DNA from 2 places in the Mycobacterium sp. E3247 genome. Region 1 is predicted to be linked to the other one. Evidence: riboswitches for the same ligand, from Rfam matches in the RefSeq annotation. Region 1 holds a riboswitch; the other holds the start of a gene.
The links. Region 1 has a riboswitch for magnesium ahead of A9X04_RS03985 (Rv1535 family protein). Riboswitches for the same ligand answer to the same signal wherever they lie in the genome.
Positions count from the first base shown of each region.

Region 2: linked by a shared signal. The riboswitch ahead of A9X04_RS29555 (hypothetical protein) and the one ahead of A9X04_RS03985 (Rv1535 family protein) in region 1 are both predicted to bind magnesium.

Region 1 covers NZ_LZJG01000074.1:5,264-14,908, reverse strand. The annotation lists gene A9X04_RS03990 (nitronate monooxygenase family protein) at 1-822, shown strand, start outside; M-box (ykoK) riboswitch at 1,023-1,192, shown strand; gene A9X04_RS03985 (Rv1535 family protein) at 1,490-1,741, shown strand; gene ileS (isoleucine--tRNA ligase) at 2,074-5,199, shown strand; gene A9X04_RS03975 (DUF559 domain-containing protein) at 5,295-6,155, shown strand; gene A9X04_RS03970 (hypothetical protein) at 6,205-6,714, opposite strand; gene A9X04_RS03965 (DNA polymerase IV) at 6,762-8,159, shown strand; gene A9X04_RS03960 (asparaginase) at 8,124-9,050, opposite strand; gene lspA (signal peptidase II) at 9,121-9,645, shown strand, end outside.
Region 2 covers NZ_LZJG01000164.1:11,137-20,781, forward strand. The annotation lists gene A9X04_RS08945 (NAD(P)/FAD-dependent oxidoreductase) at 1-1,726, shown strand, start outside; gene A9X04_RS08950 (SDR family NAD(P)-dependent oxidoreductase) at 1,726-2,655, shown strand; gene A9X04_RS08955 (CaiB/BaiF CoA-transferase family protein) at 2,648-3,856, shown strand; gene A9X04_RS08960 (acyltransferase family protein) at 4,091-6,094, shown strand; gene A9X04_RS08965 (O-methyltransferase) at 6,098-6,757, opposite strand; M-box (ykoK) riboswitch at 6,882-7,069, shown strand; gene A9X04_RS29555 (hypothetical protein) at 7,336-7,545, shown strand; gene A9X04_RS08970 (NRAMP family divalent metal transporter) at 7,565-9,319, shown strand; gene A9X04_RS08975 (NADP-dependent oxidoreductase) at 9,311-9,645, opposite strand, start outside.

The DNA.
Region 1 (9,645 bases):
CTGGCCCGCTACGGCATCACCGCACCGGCCCAGGAGTTGCGGGCCTCCGCCGGCGGCCTCAACATCTCGCCCAAGGGCTACGAGCCGCTATTGGACGTGGCGTTCGATCACGACATCCGGCTGATCGCCAGCGCGCTCGGGCCGCCGCCGGCCGACCTCGTCGAACGCGCCCACGACCGCGGCGTGCTGGTGGCCGCGTTGGCCGGCACCACCCGCCACGCGCAACGGCACGCCGCCGCCGGCGTCGACCTGATCGTTGCCCAGGGCACCGAGGCCGGGGGACACACCGGCGAGGTCGCCACCATGGTCCTGGTCCCCGAGGTCGTCGACGCCGTGGCGCCCGTCCCCGTACTGGCCGCGGGCGGGATCGCCCGCGGCCGCCAGATCGCGGCGGCCCTGGCCCTGGGCGCCGAAGGCGTGTGGTGCGGGTCGGTGTGGCTGACCACCGAAGAAGCCGAGACGCCGCCGGTGGTCAAGGACAAGTTCCTGGCCGCCACCTCCTCGGACACGGTGCGCTCGCGCTCGATGACGGGCAAGCCGGCGCGGATGCTGCGCACGGCCTGGACCGACGAGTGGGACCGGCCCGACAAGCCCGACCCGCTCGGCATGCCGCTGCAGACCGCACTGGTCACCGAGCCGCAGGTGCGCATCAACTCCGCGGCCGCGCACCCCGGCGCCAAGGCGCGCGAGCTGGCCACCTACTTCGTCGGCCAGGTGGTGGGCTCGCTCGACCGGGTTCGCCCTGCGCGAACGGTGGTGCTCGACATGGTCGAGGAGTTCATCGACACCGTCGGGCGGCTCGACGGCCTCGTTGAGGGCTGATCAGCGTGTTTGAGCCGCCTGCGCGGCGGCCCGGCAAACGCGAGGTGAACATTCGGCGCCCAACGGGGGTGGCTATCCGCCCAGCTCATGGCGCCAACCTGACTGAATCCTGTGTGCCCGCCCCGGAAACCCGTAAAGATTGGGAAACGCTGCGCGGAGGAGTTTGACCCTGTCGGACCCGTCGTGCATTATCGGTCGGGTAAGCACCTCGTTAGGTGAGGCGTCTACACGAATACAGGCCACTGACCCCGAACGTCGAAAGACGCCCCGGGTCAGGACAGCTCCTCCCGGCTTAAGGGTTGAGCCCAGGTGGCTTCCGGGACACCGGACACGTCGTGTGGTGCCGAAGCTCTGACGAGAGGGGTGCGGATCTTCCGGCCATGCCGGGTTTTCTGCTCCTCGTGCTGCGCGCAAAAATCGCGTGCGGATCACCGCGCGCGTCGTGACCGCGAGGAGGTGAGGGACACATGAGTTCCAGCGACAGTCCGGGTCGAAGTCCGAACTCCGTCTCGTCCCTGTCCGATCTCCGGCACGACGTTCTCGGCTGAGTCGTCGCAACGCCAAGTGGCTTGTCGGTCAAGCGTTCTCAAGGATCGGAACCGCGACGGGACGGGACACGTCAGTCCAATTAGTCCCCGTTTTGCCGAACCCCGCCTAGGAGGCGACCATGACCGTAGCCCTGCACGACGAAGTGGTGACCGTAGCGCCCGCCCGCACGCTGAGGGTGGTGCGCGACGTCGACGCGACGCGGGCCGCCGTTGCGGCCCCGGCGCCCAAGAAGGCCGCCCGCCAGGTCAACAAGCAGCCCCTGCTCGCCGGCGACCCGCTGGTGGAGGGCGCCACCCGGCTGCTCAGCGTCCCGCTGCGCCACGTCTACGCGGCGCTGTGGCGCGTCGGAGTGCTCGAAATTCAGGCCTGATCCGATGGGCAGCGACCAACCAAGGCTCCAAGGGGCTACCCGGCCGCAGGTGTTTCCTGAGGCCAGGTAGCCCCTTGGGGTGCTTCGCCTGAGTAGAATCGAGCCACTGGCGTCGATCCGGCATCACCGGGGAGCCTTCGGAAGAACCGCCGGCTTCGCGAGCCGGCTCAGTAGAACCGAACGGGTGGGCCCGTCACAGCCTTCAACGAGCGGCCACGCGACAGCGTGGCAAGCGGGGTGGTACCGCGGCGCTCGCGCAGGCAGCGCGTCGTCGTCCCCAACAGGCGCTACCAGTGCCCAACGGCACTGAGGCACAGGAGACGACGCACCACGTGACCGATAACGCTGAAGCCACGGCCTATCCGAAGCCGGCCGGCGGCGCACCCGACTTCCCGGCCCTCGAACTCGAGGTACTGGACTACTGGGCCGGCGACGACACCTTCCGGGCCAGCATCGCCCGCCGCGACGACGCCCCGGAATACGTTTTCTACGACGGGCCGCCCTTCGCCAACGGGCTGCCGCACTATGGGCACCTGCTCACCGGCTACGTCAAGGACATCGTCCCGCGGTACCGCACCATGCGCGGCTACAAGGTGGAGCGCCGTTTCGGCTGGGACACCCACGGATTGCCCGCCGAACTCGAGGTCGAGCGCCAGCTGGGCATCAACGACAAATCGCAGATCGACGACATGGGGATCGCCGCGTTCAACGACGCGTGCCGGGAATCGGTGCTGCGCTACACCGACGAGTGGCGGGCCTATGTCACCCGTCAGGCCCGCTGGGTCGATTTCGACAGCGACTACAAGACGCTCGACCTGTCCTACATGGAGTCGGTGATCTGGGCGTTCAAGCAACTCTGGGACAAGGGCCTGGCCTACGAGGGCTACCGCGTCCTGCCGTACTGCTGGCGCGACGAAACCCCGCTGTCCAACCACGAATTGCGCATGGACGACGACGTCTACCAGAGCCGCCAGGACCCCGCGCTGACCGTCGGATTCAAGGTCGTGGGCGGCGCGCTGGACGGCGCGCACCTGCTGGTGTGGACGACGACGCCGTGGACCCTGCCGTCGAACCTGGCGGTCGCGGTCAACCCCGAGGTGGTTTATGTGCAGGTACGGGTGGGGGACCGGCGGTTCGTGCTGGCCCAGCCGCGGCTGGCCGCCTACGCCCGCGAGTTGGGCGAAGAACCCGAGATACTGGGCAGCTACAGCGGTGCCGACCTGCTCGGTACCCGCTACCTGCCGCCGTTCCCGTATTTCATGGACAGCCCCAAGGCTTTTCAGGTGCTGCCCGGGGAGTTCGTCACCACCGAGGACGGCACCGGCATCGTGCACATGGCGCCGGCCTACGGCGAGGACGACATGGCGACCACCGACAAGGTGGGCATCGTGCCGGTCACCCCGGTCGACTCCAAGGGCCGGTTCGACGCCAGCGTCCCGGATTACCGCGGGCAGCACGTCTTCGACGCCAGCCCGCACATCATCCGCGACCTGAAGAACGGCAGCGGCCCGGCGGCGGCCAACGGCGCGGTGTTGGTGCGCCACGAGACCTACGAGCACCCCTACCCGCACTGCTGGCGGTGCCGCAATCCGCTGATCTACCGGGCGGTGTCGTCCTGGTTCGTCACCGTCACCGCGTTCCGCGACCGCATGGTGGAACTCAACCAGCAGATCACCTGGTATCCCGAGCACGTCAAGGACGGCCAGTTCGGCAAGTGGCTGCAGGGCGCCCGGGACTGGTCGATCTCGCGAAACCGCTACTGGGGCAGCCCCATTCCGGTGTGGAAGTCCGACGACCCGGCCTACCCGCGCATCGACGTCTACGGCAGCCTTGACGAGCTGGAACGCGACTTCGGGGTGCGGCCGACCAACCTGCACCGGCCCTACATCGACGAGCTGACCCGCCCGAACCCGGACGACCCGACCGGCCGCAGCACCATGCGGCGCATCCCGGACGTGCTCGACGTGTGGTTCGACTCGGGCTCGATGCCGTACGCCCAGGTGCACTACCCGTTCGAGAACCGCGAGTGGTTCGACACCCATTACCCGGGCGACTTCATCGTGGAGTACATCGGCCAGACCCGCGGCTGGTTCTACACGCTGCACGTGCTGGCCACCGCGCTGTTCGACCGGCCCGCCTTCAAAACCTGTGTCGCGCACGGGATCGTGCTGGGCTCCGACGGGCAAAAGATGAGCAAGTCGCTGCGCAACTACCCCGACGTCTCCGAGGTGTTCGACCGGGACGGCTCCGACGCCATGCGGTGGTTCCTAATGGCCTCGCCGATTCTGCGCGGCGGCAACCTGATCGTCACCGAGCAGGGCATCCGCGACGGCGTGCGTCAGGTCCTGCTGCCGCTGTGGAACGCCTACAGCTTCCTGGCGCTCTACGCGCCGAAAGTCGGTTCCTGGCGCATTGATTCGCGTCAGGTGCTGGACCGCTACATCCTGGCCAAGCTGGCCGACCTGCGCGACGACCTCACCCGTGAAATGGACACCTGCGACATCTCGAGGGCGTGCGAGCACTTGCGGCAGTTCACCGAGGCGCTGACGAATTGGTATGTGCGCCGGTCGCGTTCGCGGTTCTGGGAAGAGGACCCCGACGCCATCGACACCCTGCACACCGTGCTCGAGGTCACCTCGCGGCTGGCCGCGCCGCTGCTGCCGTCGGTCACCGAGATCATCTGGCGCGGCCTGACCGGGGGGCGGTCGGTTCATCTCACGGACTGGCCCGACGCCGAAGCGCTGCCGGCCGACCCCGATCTGGTCGCCGCGATGGACCAGGTCCGCGAGGTGTGCTCGGCGGCGTCGTCGCTGCGCAAGGCCAAGAAGTTGCGGGTGCGGCTGCCGCTGCCGAAATTGACCGTGGCGGTGGAGAACCCGCAGCGGCTGGAGCCGTTCGCGGAACTGATCGCCGACGAGCTCAACGTCAAGAGCGTCGAGCTGACCGACGCCATCGACACCTACGGGCGGTTCGAGCTCACCGTCAACGCCCGCGTCGCCGGCCCGCGGCTGGGCAAGGACGTGCAGGCCGCCATCAAGGCGGTCAAGGCGGGGCAGGGCGTCGTCAACCCCGACGGCACCCTGACCGCGGGACCCGCGCTGCTGCAACCCGAGGAGTACAGCTCGCGGCTGGTCGCCGCCGACCCGGAGTTCACCGCGGCGCTGCCCGACGGAGCCGGGCTGGTGGTGCTCGACGGCACGGTCACCCCGGAGCTGGAGGCCGAGGGCTGGGCCAAGGACCGCATCCGTGAGCTGCAGGAGCTCCGCAAATCCACGGGTCTCGACGTGTCCGACCGGATCTCTGTCGTGATGTCGGTGCCGGCCGAGCGGGCCGACTGGGCGCGCACGCATCGCGACCTGATCGCCGGTGAGATCCTGGCCACCAGTTTCGAATTCGGCGCGCCGTCTGACGGCGTCGACATCGGCGACGGCGTGCGGGTCAGCATCGCCAAGGTCTGAGTCGCGAAACTGTATTCCGCGACGCATTTCCCGAGACGAGTCGTCGTTAGTTGCAGTCTCGCGGGCATGTCGGCGTGGCGTGGCACCCTGCCGTCGTGAGCACAGAGCCATTCGTCGGTACCGACGCCATTCGAGCGGGAGCGTGGACGCAACGTGAACTCCGGCGTTCGTGCACCCGGATCTACCGCAATGTGTACCAGCGGCGCGGTGGCGAATTGACCGCGCGGGACCGCGCGATCGCCGCGTGGTTGTGGTCCGGTAAGCAGGCGGTCGTGGCGGGCACCTCGGCCGCGGCCCTGCACGGCGCCCAGTGGGTCGATCCGCACTCCCCGGCCGAACTGGTCTGCGATCGCACGCGTCCGCCGTCGTTGATCGTCACCCGCAACGAGACACTTGCGACAGGCGAGGTGACGATGGTCGACGGCATACCCGTCACATCGGCGGCCCGCACTGCCTTCGACCTGGGACGGCGACCGGGGTCGACAGTCGCCGTGATCCGCATGGACGCCCTGGCACGAGCGACGGGCCTCGCCGCCGAAGACGTGTGGCCGCTGATGGACAAGCACCGCGGCGCACGCGGCATGAAGCAGTTGCGTAGGGTGGTGCCCCTCGTCGACGCCGGCGCCGAATCTCCGCAGGAGACCAGGACCCGGCTGGCGCTGATTCATGGGGATCTGCCCAGGCCGCAGACTCAGATCGTCGTGCGCAACGTGTGGGGCGCCGTGCTGGCCAGGATCGACATGGGCTGGGAGGCGTGGCTCGTCGGGGTGGAATACGACGGGCCGCAGCACTGGACGGACCCGCGAATCCGGGCCAACGACATCGAGCGCACCGCAGAACTGGAGCGACGCGGATGGCGCTTGATCCGGGTCGGTGCCGACCTGCTACGACACCGACCGGATGTCGTCGTAGAGCGGGCGCGAAGTGCCCTGGCGGCGAGGGGCTGCCCGTGCTGACCGCGAGACTGTAACCAGCGACGTGTTTCTCGAGAAGACTCGTCGCTGGTTACAGTCTCGCGGAGGAATGCGAGCGCAGCGCGCGGTGGGCGTGGGGCCAGAACGGCATGCCCGCCACCACCGTCGCGCCGGTGGCGATGAGTCCGACCGCGACGTCGACGCTCTCGCGGCCGTCACGTGCCCAGTAGACGTCCTTGAGGTCCAACAGCAGCGCGAGCTCGTCGACGATCATGGCGTTCGCGGCGCCGTAGGCGATGGCCGCCGCCGGGTGCCGTCGTTGCCTGTCGGTTCCGCGCAGCCCCACGCCGCCCACCGTCGCCAGCATCCCGATGCCGATGTTGTAGTGGTGAAAGTGCTTCCCGCCCAACGACATACCGCCCCCCGAGGGGCCATGGCCCGCGCGGATCCAATGTGTGAGCGCCCGCAGCCCGGCGAAGGTGAGGGTGAACGACGTCCAGGCCAGCACCGTGGCCTGTTCACCGGGCTGCAGCCGCTGGTTCCACTGATGGCGCACCCGCTCCCATCGAGACTTCGGTGCGTCTGTGCCGTCAGCCTCCATACCCAACGACGCTAGACCCATAGCATCGATGCGTGGAGTCCCGTTGGGTGCTGCACCTGGACATGGATGCGTTCTTCGCCTCGGTGGAACAACTCACCCGGCCGACCCTGCGCGGGCGGCCGGTGCTGGTCGGCGGCCTGGGCGGGCGTGGTGTGGTGGCCGGCGCCAGCTACGAGGCCCGCGTGTACGGCGCCCGCTCGGCCATGCCGATGCATCAGGCCCGCCGACTGATCGGGGTGACCGCGGTGGTGTTGCCGCCGCGCGGCGTGGTGTACGGGGTGGCCAGCCGACGGGTCTTCGACGCCGTGCGCAGCCTGGTGCCCGTCGTCGAACAGCTGTCCTTCGACGAGGGCTTCGGTGAGCCGCCCCACCTCGCGGGCGCGTCGGCCGAGGAGGTCGAGGCGTTCTGCGAGGACCTGCGGCGACGGGTTCGCGACGAGACCGGCCTGATCGCCTCGGTCGGCGCCGGCTCGGGCAAGCAGATCGCCAAGATCGCGTCGGGCCTGGCGAAGCCCGACGGCGTTCGGGTGGTCCGGCGCGCCGAGGAGCGGTCGCTGCTGGGCGGGCTGCCGGTGCGGCGGTTGTGGGGCATCGGGCCGGTCGCCGAGGAGAAGCTCAATCGGCTGGGCATCGAGACGATCGGCAACCTGGCCGCCCTGACCGACGCCGAGGCCGCCAACATCCTGGGTGCGACGATCGGGCCGGCGCTGCACCGCCTGGCCCAGGGCGTCGACGACCGCCCCGTCGCCGAGCGCGCCGAAGCCAAGCAGATCAGCTCCGAGTCCACCTTCGCCGTCGACCTGACCAGCCTGGAGCAGCTGCGGGAGGCGATCGACCCGATCGCCGAGCACGCGCACCAACGCCTGCTGCGCGACGGCCGGGGCGCGCGCACCGTCACCGTGAAGCTGAAGAAATCCGACATGAGCACGCTGACCCGCTCGGCCACGCTGCCCTACGCGACGACCGAGCCCGGCGCGCTGGTCGCGGTCGCCCGGCGGCTGCTGCTCGACCCGCGCGAGATCGGGCCGATCCGCCTACTGGGCGTGGGCTTTTCAGGGCTGAGCGACGTGCGCCAGGAGTCGCTGTTTCCCGACCTGGACCTGATGGGGGAGACGGGCGACGGGCAGCACGTCGAGACCGCGGCCGAGGCCATGTTCGCGCCGGGGCCGGAGGCGGAAGCGGGGTGGCGGGTGGTCGACGACGTCTTGCACCCCGAACTCGGGCACGGCTGGGTGCAGGGCGCCGGCCACGGCGTCGTCACCGCGCGGTTCGAGACCCGCAGCTCGGGCCCGGGCCCGGCCAGGACGTTCCCCGCCGACACCGCCGAGCTGACCAAGGCTAACCCGGTCGATTCGCTGGACTGGCCGGAATACCGGGGCGTCCTGCAGGCCCTGGAAGCGAACGAACCGTCAGCCCCACCGGGCGATGACGTCGCCGACCGGTAGCTTCGCGGCCAGCGCGGCCATCATCAGCACCCGGGCCTGCGGTGGCCGCAAGCCGGGCACCATCACCGCGCCCGCGGCCGCCATCTCGTGCCCGGGCCCGTAGCTGGCACCGACCCGGCCGCCCGGGACGCGGGTGGACACCGCGACCGCGACCCCGGCGCGGCACTGGCGACGCACCGCGTCGACCACCGCGTCGCCGGCGTTGCCCGAACCCAGCGCCTCGAGCACCACGCCACGGGCCCCGGCGGCCACGCACGCGTCCAGGGCCACCCCGTCGCTGCCCAGGTACGCGGCGACGATGTCCACCCGCGGCGCGTCCGCCGCGGTGAGGTCGCCCAGCCGGGGCCGCGTCTTGGTGCCGGCCAGCGTGACACCGCCGTTCACCGTGCCGATCAGCTCACCCGCGAAGCCGGTCAGGTCGTCGGTGGCCACCTTGCTCATCCCCAGCGGCTGCAACACCCGGCCGGCGAAACACACCAGCACACCCAGGCCACGGGCGGCGGGGCTGCCCGCCACCGCAAGGGCGGCCCGCAGGTTGGCCGGGCCGTCGGCGCCGGGCGCGTCGGCGCTGCGCATGGCCCCGGTGAGCACCACGGGAACGTCGCCGTCATGGGTGAGCTCGAGCCACAGCGCGGTCTCCTCCATGGTGTCGGTCCCGTGCGTGATCACCACGCCGTCGGCGCCGCCGTCGATCGCCGCGCGCACCGCTCCGCGGATCCGGTCCCAGTCGGCGGGCATCAGCTGCGAGCTGTCCACGGCCAGCACGTCGACGACGTCGACATCGAGGCCGGCAGCCAGATCGGCCGCGCCATAGGAGGGCCGGTGCACGCCGTCCGCGCCCGTGCCGGTCGATATCGTGCCTCCGGTGGCGATGACGGTGAGCCGGCCCATGGTGAGATCATCGCGCACGCCAACCGCGAACCTCGGCCGGCCCGAGTACGCATTGGGGGATGATGTGAGAGTGCCCGAGGAACCCACAGGATCCACTGAGCCCGTGACCTCAACCAACGAGGCCAAGGACGCGCCCGTCACCGACCCGCAGCGGCCGCCGAGGCGGCTGCGCCTGCTGCTGTCGGTCGCCGCGATCGTCTTGGCCCTGGACGTCGTCACCAAGGTGCTCGCCGTCAAACTGCTGCCGCCCGGTCAGCCGGTGCCCATCATCGGCGACACGGTGACCTGGACGCTGGTGCGCAACTCCGGCGCCGCGTTCTCCATGGCGACCGGATACACCTGGGTGCTGACGCTGATCGCGACCGGTGTGGTGGTCGGCATCTTCTGGATGGGCCGCCGGCTGGTGTCGCCGTGGTGGGCGGTCGGGCTGGGCATGATTCTGGGCGGCGCCACGGGCAACCTGGTCGACCGCTTCTTCCGGGCGCCCGGACCGCTGCGCGGCCATGTCGTGGACTTCCTGTCGGTGGGCTGGTGGCCGGTGTTCAACGTCGCCGACCCGTCGGTGGTCGGCGGCGCCATCCTCTTGGTGGTGCTG
Region 2 (9,645 bases), on a different contig from region 1:
GTATGTCGAACTGGTCGACGACTTCGCGGGGTACTACGAAACCGACCCGCACTCACCGCCGTTGGTGCGCGATCCGATCTCGGCGGACATCGACGTCGCCGTGATCGGCGGCGGGTTCGGCGGCCTGCTGTGCGGCGCCTATCTGAAGAAGGCGGGCGTCGCTGACGTCCGGGTCATCGAGCTGGGTGGCGACTTTGGCGGCGTCTGGTACTGGAACAGGTACCCGGGCATCCAGTGTGATAACGAATCATATTGCTACGTACCGCTACTGGAGGAGCTGAACTTCATCCCGTCGAAGAAGTTCGCCGACGGCGCCGAGATCTACGACCACTGCCGTCGGATCGGGAAGCACTACGGGCTCTACGACTCGGCGATTTTTTCGACCCAGGTTCGCGAGCTGCACTGGGACGAGCCCGGCAAGCGCTGGCGGATCAGCACCGACCGCGGCGACGACATCCGGGCCCGCTTCGTGGTGATGGCCTCGGGCCCGTTCCACCGGCCCAAACTACCCGGCATCCCGGGGATCAACGACTTCAAGGGGCACAGCTTCCACTCCTCGCGCTGGGACTATGAGTACACCGGCGGGGACACGTCGGGTGGGCTGGACAAGCTCGCCGACAAGCGGGTCGCGGTGGTGGGCACCGGGGCGACGGCCATCCAGATCGTGCCGTTCCTGGGCCGGCATGCCAAGCAGCTCTATGTCTTTCAGCGCACCCCGTCCTCGGTCGGCGAGCGCAACAACGCGCCGACCGATCCGGAGTGGGTGAAGTCGCTGAAGCCGGGCTGGCAGAAGGAGCGGCAGCGCAACTTCCATGCCTGGACCTTCGAGGGGATGGCACTGGGCCAGCCGGATCTGGTCTGTGACTTCTGGACCGAGCTGGGCCGCAACACCGCCGCGCGGGTGCTCGGGCTCAAGGACCCGACCGCTATGACGCCGGAGCAGTTCATGGCCATCCGCGACGAGGAAGACTTCAAGGTGATGGAACGGCTGCGGCACAGGGTCGAGAGCCTGGTCGAGGACCCTGAGACCGCCGAGGCGCTCAAGCCCTACTACCGGTTCCTGTGCAAGAGGCCGACCACCAACGACGACTACCTGCAGACCTTCAATCGCCCCAATGTGACCCTGGTCGACGTGTCGGCGAGCAAGGGTGTCGAGCGGGTGACCGAAAAGGGCTTGGTGGCCAACGGCATCGAGTACGAGGTCGACTGCATCATCTACGCCAGCGGCTTCGAGATCACCACGGAGATCAGCCGACGGTATTCCATCGACGCGATAACGGGCCGCGACCGGGTGTCACTGTTCGACCACTGGCGCGACGGCTACCAGACGCTGCACGGCATGACCAGCCGTGGCTTTCCCAACCAGTTCTTCACCGGCTTCACCCAGGTCGGCATCTCGGCGAACATCGCCGCCAACTACGAACTGCAGGGCGAGCACATCGCCTACATCATCTCCGAGGCGCTGGCTCGCGGCGCGACCACCGTCGAGCCCACCGAGGCCGCCCAATCCCGGTGGTGCCAAACCATCAGGGAGACCGCGATCGACAACAGCGCGTTCGATTCCGAATGCACGCCGGGCTATTACAACAACGAAGGCGGTGGCGGGGGCGAGGGCATCCGGTCCCATCTGGGTGAGCCGTACGGGCCGGGGTTCTACGCGTTCAGGGATCTGCTGACCGAATGGCGCGACAGGGGTGACCTGGACGGTCTAGAACTGGGATCGTGATGGCGCAACTGAGATTCGACGATCGGGTAGCGGTGGTGACCGGCGCCGGCCGGGGGCTGGGCCGGGAGTATGCGCTGCTCTTGGCCGCCCGGGGCGCCAAGGTCGTGGTCAACGACACCGGCGGGGCGTTGACCGGCGCCGGCGCCGACGACGGTCCCGCCCACCAGGTGGTGAGCGAGATCAGGGCGGCGGGCGGCGACGCGGTCGCCTGCACCGAGTCGGTCACCACGCCGGGGGGTGGCCAGGCGATCGTCCAAGCGGCACTGGACAACTACGGGCGCCTCGACATCCTGATCCACAACGCCGGCAACGTCCGGCGGGGATCGTTGAAGGAGCTGAGCTACGAGGACTTCGACGCCGTCATCGACGTCCACCTGCGGGGCGCTTTCCACGTGGTGCGGCCGGCGTACCCGCTGATGTGCGACGCGGGATATGGTCGTGTCGTGTTGACCTCGTCGATCGGCGGCCTCTACGGCAACCACGGCGTCGCCAGCTATGCCGCCGCCAAGGCGGGCCTGCTCGGCCTGTCCGACGTCGTCGCGCTCGAGGGCGCCGCGGAGGGGGTGCTGTGCAACGTGATCGTGCCGTCGGCGGTGACGAGAATGGCTGAGGGTCTTGACCTTTCGGCTTATCCGCCGATGGGTACCGAGCTCGTCGCGCCCGTGGTGGGCTTGCTGGCACACGAAAGCTGCCCGGTGAACGGGGAAATCCTGGTCGCCATCGCTGGTCGCGTGGCCCGCGCGGTGATCGCCGAAACCCCCGGCGTGCATCGCCCGTCGTGGTCGATCGAGGACGTGGCCGAGCAGATCGATGCCATCCGCTACCTGGCGGTGCCGCTGGTCTTCCCCGTCATTCCGGACGGCCACGGCGACCACATTCGCTACAGCTTCGAAACCGCGGCACGCAAAGAAGGTGCGCGCCATGTCTAGTCGCGCGGCCGGTCCCGGCCGGCGCGGCGGACCGCTGACGGGTGTGCGCGTCGTCGACCTCACCGCGATGGTGATGGGGCCCTATTGCACGCAGATCATGGCAGACATGGGTGCCGACGTGATCAAGGTCGAGCCGCCGCAGGGTGACGACACGCGTTACGTGTCGGTGGGGCCGGCCCGCGGCATGGGCGGCGTCTTCGTCAACGTCAACCGCGGCAAGCGTGGCATCACCGTCGACCTGCGGTCGGAGTCGGGCAAGGCGGTGTTGCGGGCGCTGATCGAACGGGCCGACGTCTTCATCCACTCGATGCGCTCCAAAGCCGTTGCCCGGCTGGGGTTCAGCTACGACGAGGTGGCGGCGATCAATCCGGCCATCGTCTACACCAACTGCTATGGCTACAGCCGGCGCGGCCCCAACGGCGACCTGCCCGCCTACGACGACACCATCCAGGCGGCCTCCGGGGTGCCGTTCGTCCAGGAGCAGTTGACGGGAGAACCCAGCTACGTCGGCACCATCATGGCGGACAAGGTCGCCGGACTGACCGCGCTGTACGCCACCATGATGGCGTTGTTCCACCGCGAGCGCACCGGTGAGGGACAAGAGGTGGAAATCGGCATGTTCGAGACGATGGCGTCGTTCATGCTCGTCGAACACGCCAACGGCGCCATGTTCGACCCACCGCTGGGCCCCGCGGTGTATCCGCGGACGGTGGCCCCGAACCGGAGGCCGTACCGCACCCGGGACGGTTACATCGCGGCGCTGATCTACAACGACAAGCACTGGGCCGCCTTCATGGACGCGGTGCGGCCCCCCTGGGAGAGCGAGCTGTACGCCACACTCGAGCGGCGCGCGCGGCAGATCGACACCGTGTACGCGCTGCTGGCCGAGACGATGGCGCAGCGGACGACCCAGGAGTGGCTCGATCTGTTCCGGGAACTTCAGATACCGGCCGCGCCGCTGTCGAGTCCGGCGGCCCTGTTCGACGACGAGCATCTCAACGCCCTCGGCTTCTTCGAGACGGTGCGCACGCCGCACGGGCCGGTGCGGTTCCCCGGCGTGCCGACCTGGTTCTCCCGGACACCGGGGCGCGTGGCCGGCCCGGCGCCGGAGCTCGGCGGCGACACCCAGGAGGTTCTCGAGGAACTGGGCCTGGCCGTCGTCGACGTGAACGCCGAGGTGAAGCCGGCCGGGCCCGTATAACACGCGCGGCGCCTACCAAAAGCGAAGCGCGTCATGGCGTGTCTCTCCGGTCGATCCGGCCGCCTCGCCTCTAGGCTGGCTTGCTGAACTCAACAGGAGGGGCAGCGACGTATCGGCATCAACCATGGCGCCGGGCGAGATGGTAGTTACGGCGCGCTGACAGCAAGCACCGAGCCGGGCGGGACCCATCCCGCGCCGGCTCGCCGGGCTCGGCGGCCCCGGTGGGTCGCGCCCGTGCGGCGGGCGGGTCGCCTGGCGATCTGGGATAAACCGGAGCGGCGCAGCGGAATTCCGGCGCTCGACGGGTTACGCGCGATCGCGGTTGCGCTGGTGCTGCTCGGCCACGGCGGCATCCCCGGGGTCGGCGGCGGATTCATCGGTGTCGACGTGTTTTTCGTGCTCAGCGGTTTCCTGATCACCTCGCTGCTCCTGGACGAATTGGGCCGCACCGGGCGTATCGAGCTGACCGGCTTCTGGATCCGCCGCGCGCGGCGGCTGCTGCCCGCCCTGGTGCTGATGGTGCTCACGGTGGGCGCGGCCCGCCAACTCCTGCCCGAGCGATCCCTCACCGGCCTGCGCGACGACGCGATCGCGGCGTTCGTGTGGATGGCCAACTGGCGGTTCGTCGCCCAGAAGACCGACTACTTCACGCAGGGCGCCCCGCCGTCGCCGCTGCAGCACACCTGGTCGCTCGGGGTGGAGGAGCAGTACTACTTCGTCTGGCCGGTACTGCTGATCTCGGTGACGCTGCTGTTGGCCGCGCGGGCCAGGCGCCGCCTCACCCGCGCGACCGTCGGCGGCGTCCGGTTCGCGACGTTCGTGATCGCCACCGTCGGCGCGCTGGCGATCGGCGCGCTCGCCATGGCGATGGTGACCGACACCACCCGCGACCGCGTGTATTTCGGCACCGATACCCGCGCGCAGGCCCTGCTGACCGGTGCCGCGGCGGCGGCCCTGCTGGTTCGCGACTGGCCCTCGCTGAACCGGGGCTGGTGCCTGATCCGGACCCGGTGGGCGCGCCGCGTCGCGCGCGTTTTGCCGTTGGCCGGCCTGGCGGGGCTCGGGGCCGCGACCCACTACGCCACCGGCAGCAGCGGCGAGTTCCGCCACGGTCTGCTGATCGGGGTCGCGATCGCGTCGGTCGTCGTGGTGGCGCCGGTCGCTCTGGAGCAGCGCGGCGTGGCCGCCCGCATCCTGGCGGTTCCGCCCCTGGTGTGGCTGGGCACCATCTCCTACGGCGTCTACCTGTGGCACTGGCCAATCTTCCTGGTGCTCAACGGCGAGCGCACCGGGTGGACCGGGCTGCCCCTGTTCGCCGCCCGGTGCGGCGCGACGGTGGCGCTGGCCGCGGCGTCGTGGTGGCTGATCGAGCAACCCATCCGGCGCTGGCGCCCGGCGCGGGTGCCGCTGCTGCCGCTGGCGGCCGCCACGGTGGCCAGCGCGGCGGCGGTGACCCTGATGGTGGTTCCGGTGGGCACCGGGCCCGGCCTTCGTGAGGTCGGCCTGCCGCCGGGCGTCTCGGCGGTCGCCGCGGTGTCCCCGTCGCCTCCGGGCGGCGGCCGCCCGGCCGGGCCCCGCGATCCCAACCGGCCCTTCACGGTTTCGGTGTTCGGCGATTCGATCGGGTGGACGTGGATGCACTACCTGCCGCCGACGCCGGGATTCGCCTTCCTCGACCACACCGTGATCGGCTGCAGTCTGGTGCGCGGCACGCCGTACCGGTACATCGGCCAGACCCTCGAGCAGCGGCCGGCGTGCGACGGCTGGCCGATTCGATGGTCGGCGCAGGTCGGCCAGGACCAGCCGGACGTTGCGCTGCTGATCATCGGCCGCTGGGAAACCGTCGACCGCGTGAACGAGGGGCAATGGACCCACATCGGTGATCCCACCTTCGACGCCTACCTCAACGGCGAGTTGGAGCGGGCGCTGAACATCGTGAGCGCCAACGGCGTTCGCGTAGTGGTGGCCACCGTGCCGTACAGCCGGGGCGGCGAGAAGCCGGACGGCCGACTGTATCCCGAAGACCAGCCGGACCGGGTCAATTTGTGGAACACCATGCTGCGCAAGACCGTCGCCCACCACCCGGGCGTGCAAATCCTCGACCTGAACAAAAAGCTCTGTCCGGACGGCGTTTACACCGCCAAGGTCGACGGCATCAAGGTGCGCAGCGACGGCGTCCACCTCACCCCCGAAGGGGTGAAGTGGTTGACGCCGTGGCTGGAGGAATCCCTGCGCTAGGCCCTAATCGTCGGTGCGGCAGCTGATCTCCATGCTGTCGCCCTCCCGGACTCCGAAATTGAAGCTGACGTAGCCGTTCCCGGGATCGCGCACCCTGTCGAGATAGGGCTGCGTGTCGGCGGCGCTGGTGTTGTCGGCGACCACCAACGCCCCGATCGACAGCCGCGGTTCGAGCAGCTCGATCACCGGCAGATACAGGTCCTTCCAGCCGTCCAGCAAGACGAAGTCGACGGGCCCGTCGAGCCCCGCCAGCGTGGCCAGCGCATCCCCTTCGAGGACGGTGATCACGTCGTCCAGGCCGGTCTGCGCGAATGTCTTCTTCGCGGCGGCGATCTTGGCCTCGTTGAGCTCGGTCGTCACCACCCGGCCGGAGCCGTTGTCGCGCACCGCCGACGCCAGGTGCACGGCGGAGATGCCGAACGACATCCCGAACTCGACGACCGTCGCCGGGCGGGTCGCCCGGACCAGTGCGTACAGCAACCGGCCCGCTTCGGGTGTGACCGGGATGTAGAACTCGCTCATGGCGTCGGCGCGTTCCTGCGCCGTCATCGGCCGGTCGAAATCGCCATGCCGCTGGCGCAACAGCGACATCTGGCTCTTCGCTTCGGTGTACATGCGGTCGAGGACGGACGCGACCTTCGGATCTTGCAGAGTATTGGCCATGCTGTCGAGGGTAGGCCCGGGCGGCGCGCGGCGGTCCCGCGCAGCTGATGATCGCGGTGAGCTGCCGTAACGGTTACGCAAACGAGTTTGACGGGCCCCGGGCCGCGGTGTACAAAGGGTTTCGCAAGCACCTCGGTAGGTGAGGCGTCTGCATGGACACAGGCCACTGACCCCGAACGTCGAGAGACGCCCCGGGTCAGGACAGCTCTTCCCGGACCCAAGGGTTGAGCCCAAGTGGCTTCCGGATCGCGACCGTCGGTTGAATTCCGGATACGCCGTGCAGTGCCGAAGCTCCGACGAGAGGGGTGCGACCGGCGGCACGTCGCCGGTTTTCGCTCTTCTCCCGTTCAGGTGACAGTGATGACACCCGCGTGTGTCGCGGCCGTGAGGAGGTGAGGGCGAGATGAGTCCGGGCGATAGTCCCTATCCGAAATCCGTCTTGTCCCGATCCGGTTCCGGCATTCCTTCTGCCGCCTGAGCTTTCACGGACACTCGGTCATTCGTGCGCGTCGAGCGGCGCGCCGTTCCGGCCGGGTGCCTCCAGCTGAGCCGATCGGACCTCCCGCAAGGAGAAGATCATGGCTTTTGTTGTCACACAACGTCTCACCGCTCGGACCGGGGGGCGGGGACGTTCGTGGCTGCGGTCGGCGCGGCTGTGGGCCACCAGGGTGCACGGGCGGACCGTCCTGACGCCTCAGGAGCGGGCCAATCTGTACGTGTCGCGGATGCCGATCGCGGTAGTCACCGCGTCGCTGGGCGGACACCCTTCGACCGGCGCCCACCGGTGACGGCCATCACGAGGACACCATGACCGCAGTCTCATCCGAGGCCGCCGGCGCCGTCACCGCCGCCACGCCAACGCATCCCGGCGCCGCCCACCCCGGCGACATCGTCGGGGCGTTCGGCCGTATCCGGCGTGACGGCGCCGGCGTGTCCGGCGGTCGCTGGCGCCGCCTGCGCACTTTGCTGGTCATCAGCGGTCCCGGGCTGATCGTGATGGTGGGGGACAACGACGCCGGCGGCGTCGCGACCTACGCACAGGCCGGGCAGAACTACGGGATGGCGCTGCTGTGGACACTGGCGCTGTTGATTCCGGTGCTCTACGTGAACCAGGAGATGGTGCTCAGGCTCGGCGCGGTCACCCGAGTCGGGCACGCGCGCCTGATCTTCGAGCGGTTCGGCAGGTTCTGGGGCGCATTCAGTGTCGGTGACCTGCTGATCCTGAATGCGTTGACCATCGTCACCGAATTCATCGGCGTCGCATTGGCGCTCGGGTTCCTGGGCTGCCCCAAGCTGATCGCGATCCCGGCCGCCGCCGTGCTGCTGTTCGCGGTGGTGGCCGGGGGGTCGTTCCGCCGGTGGGAGGGGCTGATGTTCCTGCTGATCGCGGTCAACGTGCTGGTCATCCCGATGGTGCTGTTGGTGCATCCGACGGCGAAAGGGATTGCCGGCGGCCTGATTCCGCGGTTCACGGGCGGGGTCAACTCCACCGTGCTGCTGTTGGTCATCGCGATCGTGGGCACCACGGTGGCGCCCTGGCAACTGTTCTTCCAGCAGTCCAACGTGGTGGACAAGCGCATCACCGCCCGCTGGATGCCCTACGCCCGAGCGGATTTGGTGATCGGGATCGTGGTGGTCATGGTCGGTGCGACGGCGCTGATGGCCGTCGCGGCGTTCGGTCTGGCCGGCACGGCCGGAGCGGGCCACTTCACCGATGCCGGCGCGGTGGCGGCCGAGCTGTCCCAACACCTCGGCGGTACGGTCGGGACGCTGCTCGCGATCATCCTGCTCGACGCCTCGCTGATCGGGGCGAACGCCATCGGGCTGGCCACCACTTATGCCATCGGCGACGCGATGGGCAGGCGGCACTCCCTGCACTGGAAGATCAGCGAGGCCCCGCTGTTCTACGGCGGCTACGCACTGCTGCTCGCGGTGTCGGCCGCGGTCGCGTTCAGCCCCGACCATGTCCTCGGTTTGGTGACTCAGGGTGTGCAGGCGCTCGCCGGTGTCCTGCTGCCTTCGGCAACGGTCTTCCTCGTGCTGCTGTGCAACGACCGGGCGTTGCTGGGTCCGTGGGCAAACAGCGTGCGGCAGAACATCGTTGCGTGGACCATCGTGTGGGCGTTGGTGCTGCTGTCGCTGGCGTTGACGGCGACGACGTTCTTCCCGGGCCTGGCGACGTCGACGATCGAGGCCGGCCTCGCCATCGGCGCGGCCATCGGTGTCGTCGGCGGTGCCGCCGTGATCATCGCCGGTCGCCGGTATTCCGGGCTGCGTGACGCGGAAGCCGTCGTGCGGACGCTCGGGGGTGGCCTGGACCCCGAACAGGTCGACCAACTCGACGACACCCCGACACTCACGCGCGCCGAACGCCGCGCCATCCGCCGCCAGGACCGGATGGAGTGGCAGACCCCGAGCCTTGCCGGCCTGGCCCGCCCGGCCATGTCGCCGATTCGCCGGGCGGGGCTTTTCACCCTGCGGGCTTACCTGGTGCTGGCGGTCGCGCTGGTGGTCGTCAAGATCGTGCAGGCCGGCATCGTGGGCCCGGCCGCATCACTCTGAATCGTTGGGCAGCAGAACGATTTTGCCGCGGGTATGCCGCTTCTCCAGTTGCTCGTAGGCATCGGCGACCCGATCCAGCGGATAGGTCGCCGCGATTTCGAAATCGATGGCGCCGTCGACCACGAGCCGGGCCATTTCGGCCAGCACCTCGGGCGTCGACGCCTCAGCGCTGGCTTCGGTCTTGGCGCCGACCTCGCCGGCCTTCTTGAACGAGATGATCGTGTCGATCCGGTCGGGTGCGACACCCAGGTCGACGGCGAGCTGCACGTAGTCGGGTCCGAAGAGGTCAATGAACGCGTCGATCCCCTCCGGTGCCGCCTCGCGCA